2 regions of the Roseateles sp. T103 genome follow, and region 2 is predicted to be linked to the other one. Evidence: riboswitches for the same ligand, from Rfam matches in the RefSeq annotation. Region 2 holds a riboswitch; the other holds the start of a gene.
What was found. A riboswitch is a leader RNA that binds a small molecule or an ion and turns the genes downstream of it on or off. The one in region 2 is predicted to bind S-adenosylhomocysteine.
Positions count from the first base shown of each region.

Region 1 (4,206 bases), on a different contig from region 2:
GGGCCTGAACTGCGCGCTGGGCGCCACGCTGATGCGCCCGTATATCGAGGAGCTGGCCAAGGCGGCGGGCGACACGGCGATCAGCTGCTATCCGAACGCCGGCCTGCCCAACCCGATGAGTGACACCGGCTTCGACGAGACGCCGGACGTCACCGCGCGCCTGGTGGGCGAGTTCGCGCAGGCGGGCTTCCTCAATATCGCCGGCGGCTGCTGCGGCACGACGCCGGCGCATATCGCGGCCATCGCCAAGAGCGTCTCGGCCTACAAGCCGCGGGCCTGCGGCCACAAATTCTTCAGTGAGCTGATACCGGCCGCCGCCTGAGCGCTCGGGCGTTCAGAGCTTCAGCAGCCTCTCCAGGCTGACCAGCAGCTTGAGCTCGTGAGGCGCCAGGCAGGCCGTGATGGCCTGCGCGGCCAGGCGGGTGTCGCGGCGCACCGGTTCGCTCCACGGCGCGCCGCTCTTGCCCAGCAGCGAGGCGACGATGGGCTCGTTGGCGCTGTGGCCGCGCTTGATCACGATGCCGACCTCGCCGCTGGCCAGGCGCACCAGCGCGCCGGGCGGGTACAGACCAATGGCCTTGATCAGCGTGTTGCCCACCGCATCGGGCTGCTGCATCTCGTCGTGATAGACCGCGCGCGCCGCCTGCGCCGCGGACAGCGCCTTGCGCGTGCGCCGCGGGCTCAGGCGCGCCGCGTAGATGTCGGCACGCTTGAGCAGGCGGGCCATCTGCTCGGGCATGCTGCGGCCCTCCAGCGGGCCTGGGCCGGCTTCGTGGTGCAGCCGCACCACCTGCAGCCACAGCGAATCCTGCACGCCCAGGCTGCGCAGCAACTCGGCGCCGCGGTCGCCATGGCTGGCGACTTCGCGGCGGTGCAGCTCGCTCATGCGGTCCGTTTGTGCGGCCAGCCGGTCCTGCAGCGTGGTGATGGCGATGTTCATCGACAAGGCGGCACGGGCGAGCACCTCGCGCAGATCCTCGGCCCAGCCGAGCTGGCGGGCGCACAGCTCGGCCAGCGCCATCGTCAGCAGGCCGTGCCGGGCGCTGTAGTGCTCGTAGCTCTGGCCGGCCTCGAAGATCAGCAGCAGCAGCGTCGCATCCGGCTGCTGCTGCAGGCGGCCCTGCATGTCCTGCAGCAGTTCGTCGAAGCGGCGCAGGAAGTCTTCGGGCCGCGGATCGCGCAGCAGGCTGTGCGCGCGCAGCTGCAGGTCGGCCCAGGCCTGCAGGCCGGTGAACTGCGGCGTCGGCGGCCGCTCGTACTTGTAGTCCGGACGGGCCGAGGCGATTGCACCCAGCGTCGCGCCCCGGTGCATCAGCGTGTCAGCCTGATGGGCGACGGCGCGCTGGTACTCCTTGGTTTCATGGGGCTGCACCCAGCCGCCGTTGGCGATCAGCTGCTGTCCCAGCGGCGTGTTGCGCAGCACCTGGCCGCGCGCCAGCAGCAGCTTGCCGCCGGCATCGTAGATGGAGAACTCCAGCACCTGGCCGAAGCGCAGGGCGGATGGAGGGAGGTGGATCAGTTCCAAGGGGGCTCGCGGCTACTGCAGATCAGTCGGTCGATGGCCGGCTGGGGCGCATCATCTCTCATCGTGATTGTCGGCGTCCCGGGGGCCGGGCTTGAGCGGCGCCGATCCGGACCGGGTGGCGCGCGTAAAATCCGCCACGTTCGAGGAGCGTTGCGACGCTGCGGCCAGATGCCGCGGCGCCAGGCTCGAACCCGGGGCGCTGTTCCGCCCCCACAACGACGCTCGCCGATCCACGTTTTGCATCAGTGGCCGCGGTGAGTTGCGCGGCTGCCTCTGTCTGTATCTTCCTGCCGAGACCGCCGCCATGTCGTCCACCGCAAGCCCCACGCAGACCCCGCCGCCGATGAAGCTGTCCGGCCTGGAGCCGGTGCAGATCGGCGAGGGCAGCCTGTTCGTCAACATCGGCGAGCGCACCAATGTCACCGGCTCCAAGGCCTTCGCGCGGCTGATCCTCAACGGTCAGTTCGAGGAGGCGTTGGCCGTCGCCCGCCAGCAGGTCGAGAACGGCGCGCAGATCATCGACATCAATATGGACGAGGCCATGCTGGACAGCAAGGCCGCGATGGTGCGATTCCTGAACCTGATCGCGTCCGAGCCCGAGATTGCGCGCGTGCCCATCATGATCGACTCCTCCAAGTGGGAGGTGATCGAGGCCGGCCTGAAGTGCATCCAGGGCAAGGGCATCGTCAATTCGATCTCGCTGAAGGAAGGCGAGGCCGAGTTCCGCCGCCAGGCCAAGCTGGTGCGTCGCTATGGCGCCGCCGCGGTGGTAATGGCCTTCGACGAGACCGGCCAGGCCGATACCTTCGAGCGCAAGATCGAGATCTGCGCGCGCGCCTACAAGATCTTGGTCGAGGAGATCGGCTTCCCGCCCGAGGACATCATCTTCGACCCCAACATCTTCGCGATCGCCACCGGCATCGAGGAGCATGACAACTACGCAGTCGACTTCATCGAGGCGACGCGCTGGATCAAGCAGAACCTGCCCGGCGCCAAGGTGAGTGGCGGCGTGTCCAACGTGTCCTTCAGCTTCCGCGGCAACGACCCGGTGCGCGAAGCCATCCACACGGTGTTCCTCTATCACGCGATCAAGGCGGGCCTGGACATGGGCATCGTCAACGCCGGCATGATCGGCGTCTACGACGAGCTGGATGCCGAGCTGCGCGAACGCGTCGAGGACGTGGTGCTGAATCGCCGCAAGGATGCGGCCGAGCGCCTGATCGAGGTGGCCGAGCGTGCCAAGGGCGCGGCCAAGGACGACAGCGCGCGCCTGGCCTGGCGCGCCGGCACGGTCGAGGAGCGCCTCTCGCACGCGCTGGTGCATGGCATCACCGAGTTCATCGATGCCGACACCGAGGAATGCTGGCAGGCGGTGCAGGCCAAGGGCGGCCGGCCGCTGCATGTGATCGAAGGCCCGCTGATGGCGGGCATGAACGTGGTCGGCGACCTGTTCGGCCAGGGCAAGATGTTCCTGCCCCAGGTGGTGAAGAGCGCCCGCGTGATGAAGCAGGCGGTGGCCAAGCTGATTCCCTACATCGAGGAAGAGAAGCGCCAACTCGAGGCCGCCGGCGGCGATGTCAGGCCGAAGGGCAAGATCGTCATCGCCACCGTCAAGGGCGATGTGCACGACATCGGCAAGAACATCGTCACCGTGGTCCTGCAGTGCAACAACTACGAGGTGGTGAACATGGGCGTGATGGTCCCTTGCCAGGACATCCTCGCCAAGGCCAAGGTGGAAGGCGCCGACATCATCGGCCTGTCGGGCCTGATCACGCCAAGCCTGGAAGAGATGCAGCATGTCGCCGCCGAGATGCAGCGCGACGAGTACTTCCGCATGAAGAAGATCCCGCTGCTGATCGGCGGCGCGACCACCAGCCGCGTGCACACCGCGGTGAAGATCAGCCCGCACTACGAAGGCCCGGTGGTCTATGTGCCCGATGCTTCGCGCTCGGTGGGCGTGTGCACCGAGCTGCTCTCCGACGAGCGTGCTGCGGCCTTCATCGCCGAGCTCAAGTCCGACTACGACAAGGTGCGCGAGCTGCATGCCAACAAGAAGCAGACGCCGCTGGTGACGCTGGCGCAGGCGCGCGCCAACAAGGCGCAGCTCGACTGGGCGCACTACCAGCCGCCGGTGCCGAAGTTCATCGGCCGCCGCGTGATCAAGAACTACGACCTTGCCGAGTTGGCGCAGTGCATCGACTGGGCGCCGTTCTTCCAGACCTGGGATCTGGCCGGTCCTTTCCCGGCGATCCTGAAGGACGAGATCGTCGGCGCCGAGGCGCAACGCGTGTTCAGCGATGGCAAGCGCATGCTGCAGCGCCTCATCGACGGCCGCTGGCTGACGGCCAACGGCGTGTTCGGCCTGTTCCCTGCCGCGCAGGTGGGTGACGACGACATCGAGATCTACCGCGACGAGAGCCACAGCGAGGTGCTGATGACCTGGCGCGGCCTGCGCATGCAAAGCGAGCGTCCGGTGGTCGATGGCGTGAAGCGACCCAACCGCTGCCTGGCCGACTTCATCGCGCCGAAGGGCACGGTGCCGGACTACATCGGCCTCTTCGCCGTCACCGCCGGCATCGGCGTGGACAAGAAGGAGGCGCAGTTCCTCGCCGACCACGACGACTACTCGGCCATCATGCTCAAGGCCCTGGCCGACCGCTTGGCCGAGGCCTTCGCCGAGC
Region 1 covers NZ_JBXVVS010000003.1:217,032-221,237, forward strand. Annotated here, with positions in the region: gene AC2EBS_RS11280 (homocysteine S-methyltransferase family protein) at 1-322, shown strand, start outside; gene AC2EBS_RS11285 (HD-GYP domain-containing protein) at 335-1,525, opposite strand; S-adenosyl-L-homocysteine riboswitch at 1,662-1,756, shown strand; gene metH (methionine synthase) at 1,830-4,206, shown strand, end outside.
Region 1: linked by a shared signal. The riboswitch ahead of metH (methionine synthase) and the one ahead of ahcY (adenosylhomocysteinase) in region 2 are both predicted to bind S-adenosylhomocysteine.

Region 2 (4,206 bases):
GAGGTATGCCGCCATGTCCGTGCCGATCCGCGCAACGCCGGCCTGCCGATGATCGCCCTGAGTGCCAATGCCATGGCCGACGACATCCAGCGCGCCCTCGACGCCGGCTTCGACCGCTATCACACCAAGCCCCTGGACTTCCCTGCCCTGCTCGAGGACCTGGCAGTCCTGCTGAATCGGAGTGCCCCCCAATGAACACCTCCCGACGCCGGTTCTGCATGGGCAGCGCCGCACTGCTCAGCCCGGCCTGGCTGCAGGCACAGACGCAGGCTCCCCAGACGTCGCTGACCATCGGTCTGGCGCCCTTCCTGACCACTGCCGCGATGCTGAATGCCTTTCGGCCGCTGCGCGAGCACCTGGCTCACCAGCTGCAGCAGCCGGTGGAGCTCTATACCGCACGTGATTTCGTCGACCAGGTCCGCCAGACCCGCGCCGGGGCCTACGACATCAGCTATCTGCCCTCGCACATGGCCGGGCTGGCGATCAGCGACTGGGGCTTTCATGCGCTGGCCGGCTCGCTGAGTGGCACACCGGTGCTGCTGCTGGTGCGCAAGGGATCCACCACCGTTCGCGAGCCGGCCGATCTGCGCGGCCGCAAGATCGGCGCGCTGGGCCAGTTGTCGCTGAGCGCTGCGGTGGGCTCGCTCTGGCTGCAACGCCAGCAGCTCAAGCCCGGCCGCGACGTACAGCTGCTTGCGCAGGCCTCGATCAACACCGCCCTGATCAGCCTGGAACGCGGCGATGTCGATGCGGTCTTCGCCACGCGCAACCAGGTCGAGATGCTGCCGGCCGAAGGCTTTCGCAACCACGTCGTGCTGACCGAGGTCGGCAGCGTCGAGGCACCGATCTTCGTGGGCCAGCCGCGCCTGGGCGCCGAGCGGGTGGCACGGCTGCGCGAAGCGCTGCTGGCCTTCGTGCCGGACCCGGCGCGACCCGGCCTGGTGGGCAACACCCAGCTCTACCGCGTCGATGCGGCGGTGCGCAAGCGTCTGGCGCCGCTGCACGACATCGCGCAGGAGCAGCTGCGCGAGGCCGGCCTGCTAGACGGCAGCGGCGCGCGCTGACAGCAGCGCACGGGCCAGTTCCGCGAAGCCCGCACCGCGCTCGGCGCGTGTGACGTAGCCGGGCAGCGACTGCAGCTGCGGCAGGAAGCGGGCGATGTTCGCCACGCCCACCGACAGCGGCATGCGCGCGAACATCTGCTGGTCGTTGGTCGAGTCGCCCACATAGACCCAGTCCTGCGCCTCGAAAGGCTCGCCCAGCACCGCATGCACAGCCCAGTGTGCCGCGCTCCACTTGCTGTGCTCGCCGATCCAGCCATTGATGTGGATGGAGCTGACCGTGGCGCGCAGGCCGTGTTCGCGCATCACCGCGCAGACCGCCTCGATCTGCGCCGCGTCCAGATGGGCATGCTCGCTGTGGTCGATGGCGATGTCGGTCAGCCGGCCGGGGCTGTCGGTGGCCAGCCGTGCGCCCGGCACGCGGGCGAGCACGTCGGCGGCGCAGGCCTGCAGCCGCGCGAAGTTGGCGGCACGCGTGACCTCATCCTGGCAGAAGTCGCAGCGCAGCGCGCCCTCCGCGCCACGGCGCAGCATCACCGCGCCGTTCTCCGCGACGATGGCCGCCACCGGCCAGGCCAGCGCGAAAGGCTCGCTCCAGCCGGCCGGCCGGCCGGTGATCGCGATCACCGGCACGCTCGCAGCATCCAGCGCTGCCAGTGCATCCAGCGCTGACGCGCCGATGCCGGCATGGCCGTCAGTCAGCGTGTCGTCGATGTCGGTGAGCACGCCGCGCAGGCGGCGCAGCCGCTCGGGCGGGCACAGGGCAAGGGCATCCATGGCGCGGCATTGTCCGCAATCCAGCTCCTGTTCCGGACGCTCGGCAGCCGGGCATGCAGCTAGAATCGCGTCATTCCGAGGAGCGTTGCAACCCCGCACCAGGGGCCAGGCTCGGAACAAGATGCTCTGTGGATCACCGCCCAGGCCTCATCGCAACCGCGCTCACCCGCTGAAGTCCTGCGTGGGTGAGAGCCATTTCTCCCGAATCTCCCCCGGCGCCGGACGGCAGCGGCTTCAAGCAATTCGTTGAAGGAGCCCGCCATGAATGCCGCTACCACTGCCAAGACGCTGGCCGCAGACCAGTACCAGATCGCCGACCTGTCGCTCGCCGACTGGGGCCGCAAGGAAATCAAGATCGCCGAGCACGAGATGCCGGCGCTGATGGCGATCCGCCGCGAGTACGCCGCCAGCCAGCCGCTCAAGGGCGCGCGCATCACCGGCTCGCTGCACATGACCATCCAGACCGCCGTGCTGGTGGAGACGCTGCAAGCGCTGGGCGCTGAAGTGCGCTGGGCCAGCTGCAACATCTTCTCCACCCAGGACCACGCCGCCGCCGCGCTGGTGGCCGCCGGCACGCCGGTGTTCGCCCACAAGGGCGAGACGCTGACGGAGTACTGGGACTTCACGCACCGCATCTTCGACTTCGGGCCCAAGGGCTCGGCCGGCGAAGGCCCGAACATGATCCTGGACGACGGCGGCGATGCCACGCTGCTGATGCACCTGGGCCAGCGCGCCGAGAAGGATCTGTCGGTGCTGGCCAACCCGGGCAGCGAGGAAGAGCGCGTGCTCTTCGCGTCGATCAAGGCCAAGCTGGCCGAAGACCCGAGCTGGTACACCCGCAAGAGCGCCGAGATCATCGGCGTGACCGAGGAGACCACCACCGGCGTGCACCGCCTGAAGGAAATGGCCGCCAAGGGCACGCTGCTGTTCCGCGCGATCAACGTCAACGACTCGGTCACCAAGAGCAAGTTCGACAACCTCTACGGCTGCCGCGAGTCGCTGGTCGACGGCATCAAGCGCGCCACCGACGTGATGGTGGCCGGCAAGATCGCCGTTGTCGCTGGCTACGGCGACGTGGGCAAGGGCAGCGCGCAGGCGCTGCGCGCCTTGTCGGCCCAGGTCTGGGTGACCGAGGTGGACCCGATCTGCGCGCTGCAGGCTGCGATGGAAGGCTATCGCGTCGTGACCATGGAGTGGGCCGCCGACAAGGCCGACATCTTCGTCACCGCCACCGGCAACAAGAACGTCATCACCTACGAGCACATGGCCAAGATGAAGGACCAGTCCATCGTCTGCAATATCGGCCACTTCGACAACGAGATCGACGTCGCCGCGCTGGAAGCCAAGTGCCAGTGGGACGAGATCAAGCCGCAGGTCGATCATGTCATCTTCCCTGACGGCAAGCGCATCATCCTGCTCGCCAAGGGCCGCCTGGTGAACCTGGGCTGCGGCACCGGCCACCCCAGCTATGTGATGAGCAGCTCCTTCGCGAACCAGACGATCGCACAGATCGAGCTGTTTGCGCACAAGGATGCGTACGACATCGGCAAGGTTTACGTGCTGCCCAAGCATCTGGACGAGAAGGTGGCGCGGCTGCAGCTGTCGTTGCTCAACGCGCAGCTGACGGAGCTGACCGAGGAGCAGGCGGCGTACATTGGCGTCCCCAAGCAAGGCCCGTACAAGCCCGACACCTACCGCTATTGAGTGGGGGCTACTGCGCGCCTGCCATGCGTCGTTGCGGGTCCCTCCGCAGATCCTCACGTAGCGCTGCTACGTTCCGGTCTGCGGATCCGCCCGCGCCTAGCCTGACAGGCGCTCGCTACGCCCCGCAAGACCGGGCCTTACTTCGATGCGCGCTGACCAACTCCTCGTCGCTCACCAGCTCGCCCCCACGCGATCGGCCGCGCAACGGCTGATCGAGCGGGGTGCCGTGGAATGGGCCTCGGCGAAGGGCTGGGCAGCGGTGCGCAAGGCGGGCGAGGATCTGCCGCAGACGGCGCAGCTGCGCATCACCGACGATGCCGAGCTGCGATTTGTCTCGCGCGGCGGGCTCAAGCTGGAGGGCGCGCTGAAGGCCTGCGGCCTGTCGGTCGCGGGACTCAGCGTGCTGGACGTGGGCCAGAGCACCGGCGGCTTCAGCGACTGCCTGCTCAAGAGCGGCGCGGCGCGCGTGGTCGGCTTCGATGTCGGCCATGGGCAACTGCACGCCAGCCTCGCGGCGGACGCGCGCGTCACCGCGCTCGAAGGCCTGCATGTGCGCGACCTGGCCGGCTCGGCGCTGGAGGGCCACAAGCCCGATGGCGGCTTCGACCTGATCGTCGGCGACCTGAGCTTCATCTCCATGCTCGGTGCACTGCCGCAGCTGGCA
Region 2 covers NZ_JBXVVS010000002.1:792,445-796,650, forward strand. Annotated here, with positions in the region: gene AC2EBS_RS10000 (ATP-binding protein) at 1-195, shown strand, start outside; gene AC2EBS_RS10005 (phosphate/phosphite/phosphonate ABC transporter substrate-binding protein) at 192-1,064, shown strand; gene AC2EBS_RS10010 (HAD-IIB family hydrolase) at 1,041-1,838, opposite strand; S-adenosyl-L-homocysteine riboswitch at 1,910-2,009, shown strand; gene ahcY (adenosylhomocysteinase) at 2,100-3,542, shown strand; gene AC2EBS_RS10020 (TlyA family RNA methyltransferase) at 3,688-4,206, shown strand, end outside.